One region of the Rhodopirellula sp. SH410 genome, then DNA from elsewhere that is predicted to be linked to it. Evidence: riboswitches for the same ligand, from Rfam matches in the RefSeq annotation. Region 1 holds a riboswitch; each other region holds the start of a gene.
The links. A riboswitch is a leader RNA that binds a small molecule or an ion and turns the genes downstream of it on or off. The one in region 1 is predicted to bind cobalamin.

Region 1 (7,562 bases):
TTGTTCACTGCGGGCAAAGGCGAGCACGCCAAGTTGTGCTGGATCGACGCCTCCAGCGACTCACCGAGCGTACAGTCCATGGCGATAGAACTATCCGCCGGAGAGTCGCTGACGACACCGAAGGCGATCAAGACACGTGGCGGCAAGTCGTGGGTCTTGATGTTTCGCGAGAATGCGGAGAATCCCGAGAGTGACGCGCTCGTGGTAGTCGACGTCGATGGCAACTCGGATGGCGTATGGAATGATTCCGCTATTCACAGTGAAATCGCACTTGGACGCAGTCAAATCGAGGGCCATTCCGGGCATCATGAACTTGCTCTGCTGCCAACGAAGCGTCATCTGCTCGTTAGCAACCCAGGCGACGGAACGATCGCCCTGATATCAACGGCCGACTTCGCGGTGGCCGCAACATTTTCGGTAGGTGGGACCCCCACGCGTCTCGCTGCCATTGGCGATTGAGCCACCATCGTCTCGTCCCGCCGCGTGTGGTGTTGTCAACCAACGGTCCGACCAACCTGACTGACAGCACCCCGCGGTGGGGCTTTTTTATGACACCAACCGACACGTGAGCATCTCGCTGTGGGACATCGTGAGTTTCGTTGACGGTTCCGACACCCGCTGCGTTTGATTGAACAAACCTGTCTCAGACTCTGTGCGCCCCGTCATGAACGTAGATGTTTCGGGTGCCTGGACTCACCATTTTAATCGTGAGCATTTTCTGCAATACCGCGTTTGGTGGCATGTCTAGAGACGAGCAGCTAGCACGTCATCCGCCGGCGCCATCGCGAGACGCCACCGCCGAGCAAGCAAATCAAGATGACGGCAAGGCTGCTGGGCTCCGGAACGGCGGCGGTGTCAAGCGTCAAGTTGTCGAGTGCGAAATAGGATGGCGTGTTCATTCCGAAGTCGCCGCTGTCGCTCGACGACAAATTGAAATGCAGGCTGTTGGCATTGGCCAGCGAGCTCAAGTCGAGATTCGCCCAATTGCCGAGTATGTAGTCATCAGCGTTATCGCTAAAGCTGAAATCGGCCAGTGAAAAGTCAACTTCGGCCGCCAGGACTTGGTTGTTGGCGTCGATCCCAAAGACGGACAACGAGAAGTAGTCGGGATCATTCCCGGTGGCTCCGCCAAAAACCTTCGCAAAACCGTCGCCATCCTGCATTGAGAGGGCTGCGTAGGTCGTGTTCGTGACCTGGACTGACATCGCATGCGTGTTGCTCGGCAAATAGATGCTCGGTAGCTGCCGCAGTTGATCAACATCATAGCGATCAAACGGGACGGGATCGAATAGATTGGCGTTGACGTCGTTGTAACCGAACGCAACGGCGTACTGGCTCGACCCCTCTGCCCCGGATCCTGGGATCGCACTGTACTGATTCCCAAACCCGGGCGTCGTCCTGTCGGTTTGATTGGAGACCGCGAAGCCACTCCAACTCCCATACGTTTGATTGTTTCGATTGATAAATCCGACACCGTCGAGATCGATCAATCCTGTTAGGTTGGTGCCGCCCGATGAACTCGGTTCGGGGACGGCACCGGGAACAGGTCCGTTGAAGAATCCAGCGGCCCCTAAGGAGAAGCTTTCAAAGTCAACGACGATCTCAGCGGCAAGTTCGCGCGACTGGCTCAGTGAAATAGTTGCGAGCACGATGCTCACGAATAGATGGCGACTCAATTTGGATTCCTGATAGTTTAAAGGTGAATGGGAGATGGCTGAAACACATCCGATCATGTCCTGCGGGATGACCGAGTGAGCATCGGCCCGCACGGGTTCGCGAAACGCGGTCGGGTGGGCACGTGGTGCAAACGAGATGTTTCGAATGGTTTCTGTTGTGCTCAAAATTGCGGGATCACTTCGCCACCACGGCGAGAGAGCAATGCCGCGAAGACTTTCAGATCAAGTTGTTCAGTCACGAAGCGTGTCGAGCCATCCGCCATCAAGAACATCGCGCCTCCAGCGTGGTAGCTGTGGAACTCTTGCCCGAAGTCGCAAAAGTTCCCCTCGTGACTTTTTAAGAAGGAAACGCATGACTGCCACTTCGTTCCGGGGACCACCTGGGCACTGATCGGCGCACTCTGGTCAAAGAGGTTCTTGTGGCCAATCCAAATGGAATGCAATCCTTCAGGCGCCTCGCCGACCATGATCGTGTGGGACGTACCATCGAGAAACGACTTAACCGCCAGTTGCCCGTCTTTCCCGAAGAGGAGCGATCCGCGCCCAACACCATCGGTGATGCCGATGTCGGAGTAGTTGTTTTGACAATTGTGCAGCGGCGGGCAGCGCAGACCACGTTCACCATAGTTCCCACCGTAATCCGTTCTCGCGAACATCACTGTCGATGTGGGCGTGTCGCCGTTGGGACGCAGCAGCGTTGACTTCGGAGCGGACGGGCACAGATAGGTCGGCACGACTTCCGCACCGCCAGCGTGATTGACGTCGTCGAGATAGGGAACGTCCATATCAATTTTCTCTGACAACGCTGATTGCTCGATATAGGGCAACAGCGAGGCTCCCCAACTCGGCCGCCACATCGTTCGGAGAAAGACGTTCGTCGCACTCACTGCCCCCGCGCCACCAACAGGGAACTTCTCAAAGGTGGAGTGGTAGCTGTGGAAACCAAGTCCCACCTGTTTGAGATGATTGGCGCACTGAATTCGCCGCGCCGCCTCGCGAGCCGATTGCACGGCGGGCAATAGCAGAGCAACCAGCACTCCGATCACCGCAATCACAACCAACAACTCGGTCAGTGTGAATGCGGTACGATCGTGACCAGCACATGGCCGCCGCGACTGCCGACGCGAGCGAGCGGCCACAATCACAACCGACTGCTGGTCAGAGTCCAGCGACGACCAATCTACGATCTCGTCGTTTGTCCGACCACAGCCGATACAGACCGCCTCACTGTCGAGCGTGCAGACCAGGTTGCAAGGTGACTCGACAGCATCAGCGGATGAGTCGACACGAGTTGATTGAAAGAAGCTGCTCATCGGACTGACACAAGCCACGATCGCAGTGAGTTCAACGTACGTCTTCGCCGACGCCACAACAGCCCGCACGTCGCCACCGCAAAAATCGCAAAGCTGGCTGGTTCGGGGACCGCCGCCACATTGAGCACACCCACCGCCCCTTTGGTGAGACCGACATAGTCAAACCCGCTTGAGTCGAACGTGGCGTAGTTGTCTAGAATGGCATTGCCCAATGAGTCTCGATCAATCCCCGCGACAGGAATACCGTTTCCATCCATGAGATCCCCGCTGCCCGCCACATCGACCAGACGTACGTATCGGATGCTATTGAGATCCAGCGCACCCGATTGAACCAACGCACTCGGCGACAATTCGCTCAGATCAAATGGCGTTCCCCAATTGTTGGCATGCTTACCAGCCAGGTTATAAATATTGGTAGCGTCGTACCCTTGAAATGCCCCCATTGCGACGGTCGGTGCCGTGTTCAATGAAATCGATGAGAACCGCAGAAAGTCACTACCGTTGGACGATACCTCGACATAAGCCAGCTCCGCGAATAGCGAGGTGGGACCGCCAAATCCAAAACCGTTTTCAAATACGGCGAAGTCGGCGCCAACGCCATCGGCAATCGGAGTCTCGAAGCCCAGTGTGATCGAACCCGCACCGTCGATGCCAAGGAAACCATAGGTATCACTGGGGTCGTTGACATCGCCGCCGAACGACGTGCTGCTGCCAAGTCCAGCGTGGAACGCGTTGGGCTTGGTACCCGTTGCGGGTCGGTAGCGTGAATCGAAACCCGTACCGATTCCGCCCGGCCGTGCGACCGGGCTGTACCGGTCTCCCAACGATGTCAGCCCCGCCGAAAAGTCTTGGAAATTCGGTCCGACTCCCGGCGAGGGACGGTAGTCGACTACCCACGACTCAAACGTCGCTATATCGCCTCGGGCAATGGGATTGTCAGTGGCTCCAGGAGTGAATCCAGAATGGCTGGAGTAGACGCCCGCGTGGGTGTGCATCACACAGACCAACGACAGGAACAAGAACGCAGAAATGCGAAGAGTGGACATCAGAAAACCTTGACGCAGGTACACACTGCTTCGTTGGCAAGGCTCAGCTCTCGGTCGACGCTACGTGGGAACGCAACTCCACAACCGAATCACCTCGCCGAGCGAGCACGAACGCAGAATGGAATGGATCATCCAGTGAGCCTGTGGGGAGTTTCGAACAAATGTTCGAAACCAGCGCACTGCAACGTTTGCCTCAATCCGAGAAGGCACGGAAACGTCTTGCTCAAGGTAGGTCTTCTGACTCACCACCATCCTGAACACTCTCTGCCTTCTCACCTGCACAAGACTTGAAAAGCACGAGGCTTGACGAGCACTGGGCGGGCAATGGCACTTCAAAAGAAAGAGCGTCGGGTGCGATTAATTTCTATCGCAGGTGGAACACAGCGGCTGGACCGTCCCGGGATTGCACCGGAGTTCCCTGTTAACCAGATCGGCAGAAACCGATCCAATCACCTTGGACGGCGGGATTGTTACCAGCATCACCCAACGCGTCAACCGCCATCGGGAGCTGTTGTCCGTGAACCGGGATCACTACTCACCCGCACCCGCGATGGGCAGGCGTGGTGCCCAAACTCTCAACTTGGGCTCTTCCAACGATTTCACGAAGGTCTCAAGAATCAGAAAGGTCCTGTTCGTTTTTCCCCAACGGCTTCAGCAGTGTGGGTTGGGTCGGAAACAGCGGATCGTTTGCCTGCTCCGTTTTACGTCCGAGAATGGGCATGACAGCATTGTAGGTCCGCAACACACCGGGTAGCTCGGACAATCCGTTGAAAAGGAGTGGGTGCATCTGGGTGACATTTCGACACCGAGCGGGTTTTGCTCACCTGAGTGGCTTCCTCCGGCAATTCGGCGCGGCTCGAAACCATTTTGTTTCTTCATTCGCTTGACACTCAAACATGGACCGCGTACTATTGCGAGCAATTCTCATTAGCAATTGCTGGCGACGCAGCAAGCTAGTGTGATCGCGATGTGCCCGCTTCGGGTCAGCCTCGAGATCATACAGCCAGCCACGCCCAGGTTGCCCCCGCTCATCACGATTGATGCGTGGGGCTTCTTGACGCGCAGTTCTGGCCCGATGTGGCAGGACTGCCTTTGCAGATCGGTGGTTTATCATGTCTGAGATGGAATTTCGAGCGCAGCAATTCGCCGGCGTCGAGCGTTTACGGCTGGCTCGGTCACGCTATCAGGCGGGACGGCTCGCTGAGGTCGTCGCGATGGCGAGCCAAGCGGTAGAGCAGCCCGCCGACGACGGGGGGCCCGAGAAAGAACAGGGCCCTTGGCTGGAGTTACTTGGGTTGGCGTGCCACGATCTCGGTCGGCCACGTGAGGCTGCCGATGCGATCGAGAAGGCGAGCCTAGTCTCGCCGGTCTCGGACGAAACTCGGATTGTATTGGCGTCCTGCTATGCGGAGTTGCGCCGGATCGATCTGGCGCGTGACCTGTACTTGCAAATGGCAATTCGCAGGGAGTTACCGGCTGCGTTAATGCTCCAGATCGCCGCGGGACTTGAGGCGATCGACTCACCCCAACTCGCGATGCAGGTCTGCGAATGGGTCACCGAAAAGGATGACTCGGTCGCCCAAGCGTACTACGACATGGGCTTTTACTCGGCGCGTTCGGGCCAACCCTTGTACTTAACGGAGGCATTGACGCAGCGTGCTGTGCAGCTCGATCCCGGCAACTTGCACTACCGGATCGGTCTGGTATCGCTGCTCATCCAGCTCAACCGTGATGATGAGGCCATCTTCGCCCTCGGAACGTTCCATGAAGACGATGTTGAGCGAGTGACCTGTGCAAGCTGCTTGTCGCGGATTAGCGGTCTGCTCGGCCGCCGCGGATTCTTGGACTTGGCCGACGATTGCGAAGACAAGGCAACACGCATCCGAGAGGGGCAATCCGCCACTGCGACATCTCCGTCTTGGGGAATCCAACAATGAGTTTCCTTTCGTTGATTCTCTTGCATGGGGCACTCATCTGTGCAGGCTTTGGCATGATCACTGTCCTTGCGACCGTCGCTGTCTATCTCAGAAATCTCATCAAGGCAGCTGCGTTCACTCTCTCGCACAAACGCAGAGAACCCGCAGTCGATTGTCCAGTGAAACGTGTAGGCTCCGGTCCGACAACGCGTCCGAAGACACCAAGCATTCCCGACCTGCCGGGGAGAACTCGGCTATCACTCTGTCACTGGAGATCGACCCGATGGCAAGTTCAATGAACCAGCCCACCGCTGAGCAACTTTACGACGACCTATCGTTGGTGCTGTCTGCGGGGGATATCGATGCCGCGCTCGAACAGCTCGACATCATTTGCCGAGTTCATCCTCACCACGGCGGTGCATGGGAACTACGAGGACTTCTGCAAGCACAAGCGGGACGACCGAATCTAGCGGTCTTTTATTTTGAGCGGGCCCGCGAACTGGTGCCGCTCGAAGTATGGTCCTCGCGGGTCATGGCGTTGCAGTACTTGGCAATCGGACGGGAACGAACTGCCATCGGCCTGCTCTATACGGTCGGCGTATCCGCCCCGTTGGCCACCGCGATGTCTCGATTGATTTCGCATGACCTGATGACGCTCGGACATCCCGAACTGTCAGCCGACGTGATCCGCAACGCTCTGGCTCGTGATCGCCAGGAGCCATTGTTATGGCACGAGCTTTCGGCCATTCAATCGCGACTCGGCGAGTTCCCATCGGAATGCTTGAAATCTGTCGAACGAGCCATCTTGCTGGCACCTCAAATTGCAGAGTTTCGAGTAACCGCCGCGACTTTGATGATCCGGATGGACATGCCCCGTGAAGCGTATCAAATGGTTTGCGAGGTCGTATCCGACGACTACGTCGATCTCGATTGCGAGTGCTGCCTGTGGCGGCTGATCTGCATTTTTGATTGCTTCGATGATCACCAGCGAATGGCGGTCTGCTACAAACGACTTCGTTCGCTGAGCCGCTAATTGACTCCGAGACCTTAGAACGCGTCTGACTCTAGTTAGCCACGTCTCGCCAGAGGGTATCATCCACGTTCTGGCGAGCACCTGCGACTCGGTCGATTCGTTCGCGGTCGCTCAAGATCACGGCTACAAAAAATCAGGGCATGGTGCTCATGCAAACTTCCACGATGATGAGGCATCGGATATTCTATTCCGCCCCGCCCGCTACATTGGAAAAGTTGACTTGCCGCCATGTCTGTCCCCAGCCATCACCGAACCCGGCTCGACCACGCCAGCGAGGTGGCCGAGGACTATGTCGAGGCGATTGCCGATGCGATCGAGCGGTCGGGCATTTGCCGTGCGATGGATTTGGTCAGCCATTTCGAAGTCACACACGCTACGGTCAACAATACGATCTCACGGCTACAGCGTGACGGGTTGGTGCATACCGAACCCTATCAACCAATCGACCTCACTGCGGCGGGACGGCGATTGGCAGTGAAATCGCGGCAGCGACACGAAATCGTAAAGTCCTTTTTGAGAAAGATGGGCGTCAGCGAGCAGACCGCTGCGATCGATAGCGAAGGCATCGAGCACCACGT
Region 2 (7,562 bases), 1.5 Mb from region 1:
TGATCAGTGCATCATCGACCACACTGACGTCGAAACTGACGAAATCCGAATCGGCAGGGATGGTGACTTCGTCGGGTATCGCCAGTGGGCCGCCATCGGGTAGCGACAGCGATACCGTGACGGCATTGGCGATATCGGCGGTGTTTCGATAGAGTTTGACCGTACGAGTGGTCAACGGTTCCGCTTCATTTAACTGAATGGAGGCCGGATCAATCAGCAGTCTCGGAAGGTCATCATCAGCCAGTTTGATCGTCAGTTGAGCAGGCGATCGCTCCGGCGCAACGGCCTGCACGCTGATCGTTTGTCCTTCGCTGGCAATGTCATCGTCAAGCACATCGATCGGAATCGTGATCGTGCGCTGCGTGGAGGCAAACGTGGCGACGGCGGGAATACTCAGCAGGTCGGTGGCGTCATGGGTGAGCGTCACCGTCAGCGGCGTGCTGACGTCGGCATCGTTCCGCGTCAGCGTCAGGCTCGCTCCACTCGGGCCGTCACCCTCCGTCGCGTTGACGACCGATGGTGTGAAATGGATCGATAGAACTTCGTCGTCCTCAATCCGCAGCGAGCGAGTCGTCGGCAGCATGAAATCCGCCGATGCTGTGACCTGCAGTTCGCGGTCCGGTGTGGGAATGGCATCGTTGACGGGCGTGATGTTGAACTCAGCGTAGGGAGCGCCCGCCGGGATCGTGATGGAGTCGGGGAGTGTCGCTTGATCGCTACCGGTTCGCTCCAGCGACACGGTCATGTCAGCGGAAGTATCGGATGTCGGGCGTGACACGCGGGCGACCACGCTGCTGTCCTCGATCGTGCTGGGACGGTCCAAATCCAAGGGGACGGCCGGACGAAGAAGCGTCACGTTGTCGACCGCGAAATATGCCGGCGTGTTCATGCCGAACGGGCTGTTGTCGGTCGAGTCCAGCGTAAACTGCAACGACCGTGCATCGCCGAGTGACGAGACATCCACGGCCGCCCACGTGTCGAGAATGGAGTCCAGAGAGTTGTCGGCCGGGCGATAGTCGGCCAGCATCACGGTGACGTCACCGATGGCGTTGCCCGTTGCGTCAACACCCGTGATGGTCAAACGCAGGAAATCAGCATCGTCACCAGTGGTTCCCCCAAACGGCTTGGCGAACCCGTCACCCTGCTGCATCGATAATGCGGCATAGGTCGTGTTGGTGACATATAGCGAATCGAAGCGTGAGCCACTGGTCGGGTCCAGCGTGATCGTCGGAGGCGGCAGGGCACCGCTCGGTGATGAATCAAAGAAGCCAATGGCAAAGGTGTCCGAATCGTCGGCGCCGCTGCCGGTGATATTCGAATACTGATTGGTGTAGCCCGCCGTCGCCGTATCGGTGGTTTGTGAGAGCGACCACCCCGACCAACTTTGATAAGCCGTGGTGTAGTCATTGTTCAGCGAAATCTCCTCCTCGCTGAATCCTCCCGCGCCACTGGCACCATTATCGATCTTGTTCGCCCCGAGTCCGCTACCGAGCGTCTCGAAATCGATCACCGCTTCCCCCGTTTCAACAGCGTGGATCACGCCCACGCCATCGACATCCAACCCCGCGGACTGGAACGTCGGTGTCGGGTCGTAGATGGAGTCGCCCGTCGCATCGCGTGTGACCCCATCGCCCACGATATCGATCAAACGTACGTATTTGACCGAGGTCACGTCGATGCCGGCCTGATCACGAAGTTCCGCCAGATCGAACGGTGTGCCAAACCCACCCCGATACTTGCCGGCGAGATTATGGAGGTTGGTAGGATCGACCGCACCGAAGCTTGCGACGGCCGATGGCGTCTTGGAATCCGCCGCAAAGCGAAAGTAGTTCACGCCGTCCGAGGAGACTTCAACAAACCCAAGTTCGAGGAACGTGTCGTTGATCGAGTTTTCGAATACGGCAAAGTCAGCGCCGAGTCCGTCACGGATTGGCGTATCAAATGCCAAGGTGATCGATCCACCACGACCGAGTGAGACGATTGAATCGAAGTTCCCCTCGGCGGGTCCCAACGCGTTGGACGTGTCCTTCCAGAGATCGTCAACGTCGCTGCCGGGGGAGTAATCTGCGACGGTGGATGCCCAGCCCACCAAAGCGGGGTCCGTGTGACTGATCGCTGTGGAACCAGGCTGGCCGGCGGCGGGGGCATAGGGGCCCGCGGCCAACAAACGACGGCCCTCGAGTGTTTGGACCAAGAGGCGGCGGGACGGTCGTCGGGTTCGTTTTTTCTTCATGAAAAGTCGTTGATCGTGTAGGTTGTCTTAGCTTGAATTTTCGAAATAGCACGATTGCTGGAAATCGCCTAGTAGCCCGCCGTCACTTCATGTCCGTTACGAGTGCACAACGCGGCCAAAATCTGCATGTCGATCTGTTCGACGAGGAAGCGTGTCGAGCCGTCGGCGAACATCGTCATCACGCCGCCGGGATGGAAACTCCGCATGTCGTTCTCAAAGGCGGGGGCTGTGTTGGGCGGGAACGCTTGGTCAAACAAATTCCGTCCACTGATCCATTGACCATCCGGGAAATCGGCGTCCTCGGTGACCATGATGGTGTGGGAACTGCCGTCGAGAATGTCGCGAAAACCGAGCGATTGGTCATGGATCATCATGCCGCGGGGCGGGGAATTGGTGCTCACGATTCGTTCGCCGTACATGCCTCCATAATCCGTCGCACCGAGACCCCCTCGGAGTGGTTCTGATCGCGGCGTGCTCGGACACAGATATGCCTGGACCGGGGTCTGAGCGGCGACGGAGTTGACGGGATCGTCATAGGCACGGCGGTAGTCGATCCTCTCAGCCAGCGCATTTTGTTCCAGGTACGGGAGGATGAACGCCGACCAAGCGAACTGTTTCCCATGGGCATATTGCGGCCGGACTTCGACAGCACCGGGCGGGAAGCTCCCCATGGCCGAGTGGTAGTTGTGAAGTGCCAAGGCGACTTGATGCAAATTATTTTGGCATGACGCCCGTCGCATCGCTTCGCGCGCCGCTTGCACGGCCGGCAAGAGCAGCCCGACCAGCACGCCGATGATGGCGATCACGACGAGCAGTTCGACGAGCGTAAAACCAGTACGGCGAAGTGGCGTGAGAGTGATGATGGGAACTTGGGCTCCTGGATTCCATTTACCTGCGGCCGATCGTTGCAAGGGAGAGCGCATTTCCAACCGGCTGCCAGCGAACAATCAGCCCCCCCCCCTCGCCTACGACATAACGCAGCGGGAGTCTCGGCCAATCGCACAAGAAACGAAACGGGTTCGTGACGCTGACCCCACCCAAGAAGGTCCACGCGAGATCCAAGTAGCCCACGAAAGGTACCCAAGGTCCACGCTCAACGCCCGATACCAGGTAGGTCTTCTGACTCCCGACGCGATCCGCACTCCCAGCCTTCTCGCCGAATATTCGGCAATGGCAAAGAGGGAGGAGTGGGGTTCGAACCACCGCAAAACACGCGGAAAAATGGCTCGTGGCGTCGGATACAGCGGCCGGGCCGTCTCGGAATCTCACCGAAGTTCCCTGTTTTCGCGTCGCCCAAAATGAACTGACGCGGCACCAAGTATCGTTGAACGGAGTATCAACCCAGGTCGCTCGATTGTCAATGCGGATAATCCCTGATCGCTCGGCCAATCAGAGGTCTCGATCGCCGAGCGAACCAGGACTCGGTACACCCCCGAGGGCGTGGGGGGCTCAGCGACCGCGAATGAATAGCCCCGGGTAGCGACGCCCGCGAGAACGTGGATTCCACCGTCTGGCGACGGTAGCGACTTTTGATTTGACGCGTTGGATTGCCTCGCTGTCGCTCTAATTGCCCAATTGACGAGGAAATGCGGCGGGTTGACCAAACCAGGGCGGATGAAATCCGGTCCGGACCGCCAACAGCACCGCTTTTCCATGCTGGTGTTCGGGGCCGTGGGTGTAGTCCCATTCCAATCGCTCCTCATAACGCAGAATGCGCAAGTTCGATGATTCCCGGACTGCCATCGCTGCTAACTGGTTGGGTTTGAAATAATTGATCACCGCACCGGCCGTTTCACTGACCGGCTCGCGACTGGTGTTGCCAGGCGGCTGATCGCTACCGGGATCTTCGGTCGTATGGACTTGTACGTAGAGAAACCCCGTTTCGCTGAGCGCGTCACACATTCGCTGCCACACCTGATCGGCATCGACCGCGGGGATATGATCGAGCACGGTCGTGGCGATCACAGCATCGTAATGTCCCGTGGGAAACTCAGCGTTGCGGACATCCGCCACATGCGTCCGGACGCGGTCGGTGACGCCCTGCCGAGCAGCCCGCTCAGCGATCCTCGCCAGTCCTCGTTCACTCAAATCGACCGACTCAACTTGGTAGCCGGCCTTTGCCAGCGCCAGTGTATCGCGTCCCGCACCAGCCCCGAGGTCGATCGCTCGGCAGCCTGGTTTCCCATGCCCCGCCATCTGGTCGAGATAGGCCGACAGAGATGCCGATGGCTCGTCGCCATACGCAACGTCTTCGCGATCATAGGCGTCAAAAAAGAAATCAGTCGGGGGTGTGGAAGTCACGTTGAATCATCATGGGCAGGTTTGAAATCGAGACCAGGTACGGCGGGTCACGAAAAAAGCGAGCAGACAACCTTTCGGCGGGTGCTCGGTGCGGAACCAGAATGATACCGGACTGGCACCCGCTGGCAAACGCGACGCATCCGTCGTCAACGAGCTCACCAAAGAATTCCGCTCGTTCGGGTCGCTCAAAGGCGTATACTAGGCGGGTTGGAATTGCACACGATTTTGGATCGCGAATTGGTTAGGACCATAGTGATGGACATCCCCGCTATCACCGACCCGCCGCCGGCCCCGCTGCTCGCTGGGGTGAAACGGCGCCTATTGACCGCTGGCAAACTTGCGTTGACCGCATTTTTGATGCTCAGCACATTCGCTTTCTTGACATCAGGGATGAGCCCCGGCGTCCCCCAAAGTCTGACAGCGGACACGGCCATCGGCGAGATCACGCAGACGGGCTTGGCGTCGGCGACAGCAAAGATCGATCCAGCTCGTCGGGCCTCCCAAGATCTGGCCTCCCAAGATCTGGCCTCCCGAGACGCGAAGTGGGGATTGGCGAGCGGCCGTGATCGAGCCGGCATTCAGGCACAGGTATTCGCGCAGTGGGAGGAACAGATTGCGTCGGCGGGGCTGACCGCTGCACCGCCCGCTGATTGGCTGACGATCTGCCGCCGGTTGTCCTTGGCGTTGGTCGGATCGGGAATGTCGCTGGAGGAAATCCGAGCGCTCGAATGTTTTCCGGAGAGTCAGCGGGTGGAACGGTATCGCGAATCGTTATTGACCGATGCGAGATTTCATGACTATTGGGCCGAGCGGTTTACACGGTTTTACGTGGGTGCCGATGAAGGACCTTTTCTCGTCTACCGTCGCCGGCGTTTCCGCACCTGGTTGTCCGACCAAATCGCGGCGCAGATGCCCTACGACGTGTTGGTGCGACGGTTGATCACGGCGGAAGGGTTGTGGACCGATCGTCCGGAAGTCAATTTTTACTCGGTAACGTTTGACAGTGGTGACGGACAACCGGACCCGATCCGGATGGCAGCGCGAACGTGCCGGGCGTTTTTAGGGATGCGAATCGACTGCATGCAATGTCATGATGATTTCCTCGGCAACGTTTCGATGGGTGACCCACAATGGATGAGTGGCGAAGGTGAATTCCGTGAAGGCACGCAGCGCGACTTCCATTCGCTCGCCGCATTCTTCACGGCCGCCAAATCGCATGGGTTGCAAGGCATTCGAAATACCAAAGCGGACTATCAATATCAGTATCTTTATGAGACCGAAGAACAATCCGTTGCTCCTGAGGTGCCCTTTCGCAGCGACCTTTTGCCCTCGGACGGGTACAGCGACCGCAAGCGACTGGCGACGTGGATCACGCACCCCGAGAACATTCAGTTCAGTCGCGCTTTCGTCGTTCGAGCATGGACGCTGTTGTTAGGGGGGCCACCATCGGAGTCGGTCGATAACTTGCCGCTCGACGAGACCCCCAGCCCGATCATCTTGACACTCTCACACGCGTTCATCGAATCGGGCTACGATATACGCCATCTGATTCGCTTGATCACCGACAGCCCCGCGTTTCGAGTCGACAGCCAATCACCGCCCGGCGATGAGGCGTTCGAGATCACCACCCGACACGAACGGGCGATGGCATCGTTTCCGATCACACGTCTGCGCGCCGAACAAGTCGCTGGCGCGATCATCCAAGCGGGCCGGATCAAAACGTTGGATCGGGAATCAGCCCTCGCACTACAACTGCAACAATACGGCTCACGCACCGACTTCCTGACTCGCTATGGCGATCTCGGGGAGGATGAGTTTAAAAATGAGACCGCGACCATTCCACAGCGTCTGGTGCTGCTCAACGGGAAACTCACCAGCGAAATGTCGAACTGGAATCCGGTGCTCAATACCTCGGCGCATGTTGGCATGTTCGCCGCTGACGACGCGGCGGTCGTCGAGTCGTTGTATTTGGCAAACCTTAATCGATATCCAACGGCACTCGAACGAGAACACTTTGTTGCCCGGATCTCCGGGGCGGACAATCGCCGAGAGGCAATTGTCGACATGGTGTGGGTGCTACTCAATAGTAGCGAGATGGCTTGGAATCACTAACGCCGCCGATTGACTTTCAACGCGATGAGACCATGAACGATACATTTCCGATGCTATGTAATCCACGTATTCACCTGTCGCGGCGACGATGTCTCGGCGCCGGTGGCGGGCTGATGCTGCCCGCATTGGCACGGCGGTTGGCGGCCGCGTCGGAACAATCGGCCGATCCTGGCCGACCGCCGCTAAGCGTGATCATGCTTTGGCTTGAAGGCGGCCCGAGTCAATTAGAAACCTTCGACCCGCACCCGGACGCCGTCGCGGGTGGTCAGACGCGTGCCATTGCGACGAGCTTAAAGGGGTTGTCGATCGCCGATACGCTGCCGCGCGTGGCGGAACAAATGCACATGGCGACTTTGATCCGGAGTGTTGTCGGCAAGGAAGGCGATCATGAGCGGGCGGTCTACAATATTAAGACGGGCTATCGACCTGATCCCACGTTAATGCATCCGTCGATCGGAGCGGTGCTATGCGACGCCGACGACGCGGGCGCGGATATTCCCAGACACATTTCGATCTTGCCAGGAGGTTCGCCGGCGCGCGGTGGATTCCTCGGTGCAAAATTTGACGCATTCAAAACTGGCGATCCGCGCTCGTCCGTGCCCGACGTGCGGGCACGCGTCGACGACGAGCGATACCGGCGCCGGCTAGATGATCTCAGTGACGTGCTGGAAAAACAATTCGCCCGTCGCCGACTGGTCGACATGCAATCCAATCGCACGCTTCAGGCGGCGAGTACCGAAGCGGCCCGGAGGATGATGTCGAGCGATCAGTTGTCGGCATTCGAGGTCACCAGCGAATCCTCCGCGACGCAGTCGGAATTTGGCAACAATCCGTTTGGCCGGGGGTGTTTGGCGGCGGCCCGGTTGATCGAGGTGGGTGTCCGCTGCGTTGAGGTGACGCTGGGCGGATGGGACAG
Region 3 (7,562 bases), 4.0 Mb from region 1:
TCCTTTGATGCGGCGATTGACCTGCTTGACCGTCGATTCCATGATCGAACTCGTTAGCGGATAGCCACGCCGACGGTACTCCGGATAGTTCATTCGCCCCCGATGGTTGCGATAGTAAACTCGCGATCGACGAACAATCTCTCGAGGGTCCGTGTCGCTCGCATCGGCAGGAGGATCCCCAAGTTCCTTCTGGTGCTGATCCAATTCCAGGATCACTTCGTCGACCTTTCCCTGCCAAACCCATGTTGCGAAACGACGATAGCACTCCCATGATTGCGGCTGCTTATCGTAGATCGCGCGGGCAGCTGCCAAGCTGTAAGACAATGCGTGCATGATGTCCAGCACGCTCGTGAAGCTGCCAAACCACTGCTGCTGCATCTCTTCGATCGCCGAGGATCCATCGGAGACAAAGACCCTTTCAGTCGCCTTGAAAAAGCCGGCGTACCAAGCGGAACTGGCTGCCATCGGCCCAAACTCCTTCCAGGTTTGACCGCTAGCAACCACGTCTTTACTGAGCAGTTCAGGCCGTTGCCAAGGAGACTCCTGCGTCACCTCGACGCGCTGGCCCTTGGGGTTTTCGCCAGCAACGCACCCCATATCAGCAAGCTTTTTGGCGATGCAAACGTCTTGCAGGAAGTCAGGCAACTCCGCGTCAGGATCTTCCTGGTGTGACTTAGTTTTCATCGACAGTAAGATCGCCATTCGACTTTCTTTCCAAAAACTACCCGATTCAGGTTTCTCGCCAGCGCGATCGAATCGCTGGTACCGACCGCCATCGCTCATCACCACCGCCAGTTCAGGAGCCTCTTTGTCAGCGGGCCCCGAGTAGTTCTGATCGGGAATGGATTTCTCGAGGAAGGCGTCCTGCAAGATCTTCTCAAGTGCGCGCCGAGCCTTACCGTTTCGCAGCGTAGCCAGTCGGATCCGTTCGGTCTTGATGTCCAGTTCAGCCAGTTCTTTCAAATCGTCACTGGCGATCTGATAGCTGGCCTTGTTGGCTCCCGCGTAAACCATCTTGCGTTCGACCTTGGGGCTGACGGTGGCTTCAACGCGAAGCGCCAATTCAGCGAGCCGAGGGAAAAAAAGACCGGCGACATCGCCGGCAATAGAAGCCTTCGTTGATCCACTCGACTTCACCGCGAGCGGATTGAATGATCATCGGCTCGTCGTCGTCAGGGTCGTGCGGCTTGGGCACGGCTTTGCACTTTGGACAGCGAATGGGCTTTTCTTCGTCGGGCAGATCCTTGGCCGAATCGTTCAGTGCCATCGAACTGAGCAGATCGGTTAGGGCATTGGTTTCGATTTCCAGCTCATCGAAGGTCTTGGGCGTCCCGTCGTCGTGGTAACGACCACCATTGATTTCATTTAATTCCTTGGCGAGCTCGAGCGCTCGAGCGCGATTCTTGGGTGAAATGGCCATCCTAGCCCTCCTGGTTTATCCGAAGTGAACCGTGAAACCGGGATTCTGACCGATCTACAGATCAAAGGCCATGCCAATTGCAAACCGTCAGGTGCACTCCGGTGATCAGCATCCCTCAGATTTATCTTGACCTCGTAGTTGCCGCATGCTAGGGTTGAACTGGTCGCATCACCGCTCCGCGAGGAGTTCGATGTGTCCATGTCTAACCGACCCCACCCAGCCCCGATGGGCTGGCCCCGCCAGTGGTCGGTTTGTTCTCGGTTGATCCCTTTGGATCATCGGAGGATGCATGACTGCACCAAGTCATCGGTTCCCCACCGAGGCAGACTTCGTGCAAACCCCCGTGCGCAAAAAAATCATGATTAGGTCGGCTCTGCTGGCCTCATTCCTGAACAGACATTCACGGTCAAGGAGTGCCGAGCATGAGATCCAGTCGCCGAAATCCCTTTTTCGTCAACGCGATGGCTGCCAGTCTAGCCATTCTTTTTGCCGTGGCGATCGTCGCGCCAGCGAGCAGTGAACCCTCCCTGCAACATGGCCACTCGGAATTCGAAAGTCGTCGTGGTGGAGTTTTCATCACCAGCGATTTCCCGGGCGGGCGAATGAAAGATTGCTCGCAAATCAGCCCCGACACGTTTACCGTCACGATCGCTCCCGAATCGGCTCCGATCAACAATAGTGCTTGGTATGCCTTTCAGGTTCAGTCACAGAGTCCGAAAACGATCCGAATTCTCCTGCACTACGTGAACGGGTCGCACCGTTACGACCCCAAGATCAGTCGCGATGGCGAGAATTGGCAATCGGCGACCGACCTCGTCGTGGAGACGAGCGAGTCCGGCCAAGACGTCGAGCTGCGAGTTCCCGTCGATTCAAAACCGCTGTGGATTGCTGGCCAAGAATTGCTCGGCACCGACGAAGTATCGCAGTGGTCCGAACAACTCGCTGGATTGCCCTATGTCGAGCGCGAGCAGATCGGTCAATCGGTTCAAGGCCGGCCCGTCGAGCAATTGACGATTACCGAATGCGAAGCCCCGAACTACGTTTACATCATCGCTCGCCAGCATCCGCCGGAGGTGACCGGCGCGATCGGCATGCTGAACTTTGTCGACACTCTCGCCGGATCGTCCGACCTCGCCCAGCGTTTTCGCAAGCGTTTTGCTGCCTTGGTCGTGCCGACGGTCAACCCCGACGGTGTGCATCATGGGCACTGGCGTACCAACGCCCAAGGCGTGGACCTGAACCGCGATTGGTCCCATTTCACCCAGCCTGAAACCCGAGCGGTCCGAGATCGGTTGTTGGCGTGCCGGCGAACCGGCGACCGCCGGTTGTGTCTCTTCGTTGATTTCCACAGTACCTACAACGATATCTTTTACATCCCCGCACCCAACCCAAATGTGTTTCCGGTCGGATTCACCCGCCAGTGGTTCTCGTCCATCCAAAGCCGTTTTCCCGACTATGACGTCAACGTGGATGACAACCACAACGCCCACCGCAGCACGAGCAAAGCGTGGGTCAATAACACCCTCGGCGTGACCGCGGTCACCTATGAATTCGGCGATGAAACCGACCGCGAGATGATCAAGACGGTCGCGGGAGGCGCCGCCGAAGAAATGATGCGGTTGCTGCTCGAACTGCCAGGTCGCGACAGCGCCACGCCGATCGCAACAAAATCCAAAGCAACCGGCGGCACCAAGAAAACTCGGGGGGAAGCAAACCCAGACCGAGAGCGTGCGGACGAGCCCACGATTCAGCTCGTCTCCGGTGTAGTCGATGGCAAACCTGTGTTGTTGCAGTAGCCCCTCGCTCCCGTTGATCGATTGCCAGCGGCATTTTTCATCCTTGACAGCCGCGTTGCCATGCCTAACAATCCGGGCGTTCGTGGTGACTTGCTAGCAACTCTTGCTGGTGAGTGAACAGGGAACTCCGGTGTGATTCCGGGATGGTCCAGCCGCTGTGAACTGTCTGAGGTGTGTCCGCACACCCAAACCACTCTTCCTTTTGATCATGAAGGGCCATTGCTGATTCCGTTCAGCGAGAAGGCCGGAAGAGTCGTCGGCAGTGAGTCAGAAGACCTACCACGAAATAGACGTAGGGAGCCCTCTTGGATTGGGGAGTGCGTTGCAGCGAAGTGACCATTGCGTTTGGCCTGTGCCTTCGCGATCTCCATTCGCTGTTCAGTGAAAGAGACTGGGGTTCGGTTTTGCGCGTTTCCAAATTGAAGAAGCGTTCGGGGCTGCGCCTGGATCAATACAGGAATCATGGGCATGGGTTGGACAGCCGAACAGACGCTGGCGATGGCGGTGCGTAAACGGGATGGACGCGAAGCCGACTTCGATCGAGACCGCATCCATGGTGCGATTGAAAAGGCGTTCCGAGCGGAACTGAACCTGGCCAAGGCTCAGCCGCTGCCATCTGAAATGGTCGCGGATATCGCATCGATCGTGGATCAAGTCCACCAGCTGGCGGCCCAGTCCAGTGGTGATTCGGCAATGAATGTCGAGCAGGTTCAGGACATCGTTGAAATTGGCCTGATGCAGCGCGGACACTTCCGTGTCGCGCGTTGTTATATCCTCTATCGCACCGAACATGCGCGGATGCGTGCGGTACGCGGCGAGGACGGATCGCTCGATAGCATGGACAATACTCCCCCGCCGGAAACTCGAATCCATGTCGAGCTGGAACCGGGGGTCCAGGTTCCGTTTGACCGCCAGCGACTCGTTCGATTTCTCGAACAATGCCCCGAGGCCAAGCTCCCCGAAGTGGATACCGACGAGATCATCGCTGAAGTGATCCGAGGGTCCTTCAACGGGATGACTCCCAGCGATATCACCCGCGCCCTGGTTCTCGCCGCACGCAGTCGTATCGAGCGAGATCCAGCCTACGATGCCTTGGCCGCACAACTGCAGCGTTGGATTATCTACCGTCAAGCACTCCGCAAATCTCAGTTCGCTGACCATTTTGAGCAGGTGTATCGGGACCAGTTCGAACACTACATCATCGAAGGTATCCGCTGCGAACGACTGGCCGGTGAACTGCGCAACTTCGACCTTGTCAAACTCGCCGCCGCACTCCTGCCGGAGCGAGACAGCAAGTTTCGCTATCTCGGCCTGCAGACGATCTATGATCGGTATCTGCTACATAAAAATGGTCGGCGGATCGAGACACCGCAGTACTTTTGGATGCGGGTGGCGATGGGCTTAGCGCTCGCTGAAGGCGATGACCGGGATACCCGTGCGATCGAGTTCTACCGATTGCTGTCGAGTTTCCGTTTCACCAGTGCCACCCCAACACTGTTCAATTCCGGAACACCGCACCCGCAATTGAGCAGTTGTTACCTGACCACGGTCCAGGATGATCTTGAGCACATTTTCAAGTGCGTGGGCGATAACGCGATGCTGTCCAAATGGGCCGGTGGCCTCGGGAATGACTGGACGAATATTCGCGCGACCGGCAGCAAGATCCACGGCACCAACGGCGAGAGCCAAGGTGTGATTCCATTCCTGAAGATCGTCAACGATGCCGCCGTCGCAGTCAATCAAGGTGGCAAACGCAAAGGCGCGGTATGCGCCTACATGGAACCGTGGCATCTCGACTTCGAAGAGTTCTTGGATCTGCGCAAGAATACCGGCGACGATCGGCGGCGGACGCACGATATGCACACGGCCGCCTGGATCCCCGATCTGTTCATGCAGCGTGTTCGTGACGGTCAAAGGTGGACGCTGTTCAGTCCCGACGAAGTACCGGATTTGCACGACCTGTTCGGTCAGGGCTTCAAGACCCGGTACGAACAATACGAAACCGACGCCGCCGCAGGCAAAATTCGACTGCATCGCGAAATGCCCGCAATCGATTTATGGCGCAAGCTGTTAACACGACTGTTTGAAACCGGACATCCCTGGGTGACGTTCAAGGATCCCTCGAATATCCGTTCGCCCCAGGATCACGCAGGCGTCGTCCACAGCAGCAATCTATGCACGGAGATTTTGCTGAACACCAGTCGCGACGAAACTGCCGTCTGCAATTTGGGTTCGATCAATCTCGGCGATCATATCGTCGATGGTCAGCTTGATCGCGATCTGCTTCGCACCACAATCAAGACGGCGATGCGGATGCTCGACAACGTCATCGACATCAACTACTACCCCACCGTCGAAGCGAGAAACGCAAACCTCCGCCACCGCCCAGTCGGACTGGGAGTCATGGGATATCAGGATGCCCTGTATCAACTCGGCATACCGACCGCCTCGGCGGAAGCCGTCGCATTTGCCGACATCAGTATGGAAGCGATCAGCTACTACGCCCTGTTGGCCTCGAGTGAGTTGGCGGCCCAACGTGGCAACTACGAATCGTACGCGGGCTCGAAATGGGATCGTGGTTCGCTGCCGATCGATACGTTGGATTCACTGGAATCGGAGCGTGGTGAGACGATCGACGTCGATCGCAGCACCACACTGGACTGGGACGTCGTCCGGCAGAACATCGCAAAGCACGGGATGCGCAACAGCAATTGCCTCGCCATCGCGCCGACGGCAACCATCTCGACGATCGTGGGGGTGACCCAGTCGATCGAACCCACCTACAAACAATTGTATTCCAAGAGCAATTTATCGGGCGAGTTCACACAGGTGAACGTGGCGTTGGTCGATGCACTGAAGTCACGCGGGTTGTGGGACACCAACATGGTCGATGCGTTGAAGTACTACGATGGCGCGATTGGTGCCATCGCAACCATCCCCGACGACTTGCGTCTGCTATTTGCCACCGCATTCGAAATCGAGCCCTCGTGGCTGGTCGCTGCCGCCGCACGCCGGCAGAAATGGATCGATCAAGGACAATCACTCAACTTGTATCTGGCGGAACCCAGCGGCAAGGCGATCGATGCGATGTACCGTTCGGCATGGCAACAGGGGCTCAAGACGACCTAAGCACATCTGGGTAAGTATTTCGGTATAACTGGCAAGCTTTTTGCACCCATGTTGAGTTGGGAATCCTTTCTGATTTGCTAGCAAATGCTCGATGGTCGAGATTATGCGAAGCATCATGTTTCTCCCTGTTTCACGAACCGGGAGATTCAAATGGCACGCCCCTCTACAAAATTCGCACAAATTGGCTCAGTCGAGCAAAAACAGCAACTGACGGAAATGTGGAAAAGTCATCATTGCCACTATACGCGAGTTCGTGCGCACGCAATCTTACTCAGCGACCAACAGTACGAAATAAGTTCCCTTGTCGATATCTTTGGCGTGGATCGAGATTCGGTATCCAGTTGGATTGACAGATTTTCAGAAGGCGGCCCCGACGCACTTGAAGACTCCGAGCATCCCGGTGCGCCGCCGATACTCAACGCCTCAGAGCAGCAAACTCTCCGGCGACTACTTCGAAAATACCCGAATCGACCAGCCAAGGTGCTGAAAGAGCTGAAAGAAAAAACCGGCAAGGAAATCAAGCGACCCACTCTGCGAGAATACGCGAGGCGGTTTCGGCTGAGTTGGAAACGTTATCGTCGAAGTTTGCGGCAAAAACGGGATGAAAAGAAATTTCAATTGGCCAAGGAAGAGCTAGCCGAGTTTCTCGAAGAACCGGATTTGAACGTTGTTTACTTTGACGAGGCGGGTTTCTCGCTCAAAGGAGTTGTTCCCTACGGATGGCAACCGATCGGTCGACGCTACGAAATACCCGTAACCGGGGCACACGGCAGCAACGTTCAAGCGATTGGGTTTCAGGGTCAAGACGGTGAAACCCACACCTATCTCCACAAAGGCTACGTGAACAGCGAAATGGTGATTGCAATTTTCGATGATTATTGCCAAACAATCGACGGTCCAACTGTTGTGGTCCTTGACAATGCCTCAGTCCACACGAGCGGAGCATTTCAAACTCGCATGGAAGACTGGGCAGAGAAAGGACTCTACATCTACCATCTGCCGCCATACAGTCCAGAGCTGAATGCAATTGAAATGCTTTGGAAAAAACTCAAGTACCAACTGCTCCCCGCTGGCGCCTGGGAGCGCTTCAGTACACTGCTAAACACACTTACGAAAACACTCAATGAGTTTGGAGAAGTGTCGTATATGCCTACGCTTTTTAATTATGCCGAATAAATTCACCCGACGTGCTTATTACCTCCGCTCACTGGCCGCGA

Region 2: linked by a shared signal. The riboswitch ahead of SH410x_RS08595 (DUF1559 family PulG-like putative transporter) and the one ahead of SH410x_RS14125 (PEP-CTERM sorting domain-containing protein) in region 1 are both predicted to bind cobalamin.
Region 3: linked by a shared signal. The riboswitch ahead of SH410x_RS29500 (ribonucleoside-diphosphate reductase subunit alpha) and the one ahead of SH410x_RS14125 (PEP-CTERM sorting domain-containing protein) in region 1 are both predicted to bind cobalamin.

Annotation. Positions count from the first base shown of each region.
Region 1 covers NZ_CM147949.1:3,848,916-3,856,477, forward strand. The annotation lists gene SH410x_RS14110 (YncE family protein) at 1-459, shown strand, start outside; gene SH410x_RS14115 (DUF4465 domain-containing protein) at 759-1,676, opposite strand; gene SH410x_RS14120 (DUF1559 family PulG-like putative transporter) at 1,838-2,989, opposite strand; gene SH410x_RS14125 (PEP-CTERM sorting domain-containing protein) at 2,986-4,035, opposite strand; cobalamin riboswitch at 4,246-4,507, opposite strand; gene SH410x_RS14130 (hypothetical protein) at 4,646-4,822, opposite strand; gene SH410x_RS14135 (tetratricopeptide repeat protein) at 5,148-5,972, shown strand; gene SH410x_RS14140 (tetratricopeptide repeat protein) at 6,235-6,984, shown strand; gene mntR (manganese-binding transcriptional regulator MntR) at 7,213-7,562, shown strand, end outside.
Region 2 covers NZ_CM147949.1:2,309,035-2,316,596, reverse strand. The annotation lists gene SH410x_RS08600 (DUF4465 domain-containing protein) at 1-2,233, opposite strand, end outside; gene SH410x_RS08595 (DUF1559 family PulG-like putative transporter) at 2,302-3,144, opposite strand; cobalamin riboswitch at 3,326-3,567, opposite strand; gene SH410x_RS08590 (class I SAM-dependent methyltransferase) at 3,797-4,534, opposite strand; gene SH410x_RS08585 (DUF1549 domain-containing protein) at 4,790-6,646, shown strand; gene SH410x_RS08580 (DUF1501 domain-containing protein) at 6,679-7,562, shown strand, end outside.
Region 3 covers NZ_CM147949.1:7,995,464-8,003,025, reverse strand. The annotation lists gene SH410x_RS29515 (hypothetical protein) at 1-1,062, opposite strand, end outside; gene SH410x_RS29510 (hypothetical protein) at 1,064-1,420, opposite strand; gene SH410x_RS29505 (M14 family metallopeptidase) at 1,882-3,216, shown strand; cobalamin riboswitch at 3,283-3,514, shown strand; gene SH410x_RS29500 (ribonucleoside-diphosphate reductase subunit alpha) at 3,685-6,345, shown strand; gene SH410x_RS29495 (IS630 family transposase) at 6,430-7,521, shown strand; gene SH410x_RS29490 (hypothetical protein) at 7,511-7,562, shown strand, end outside.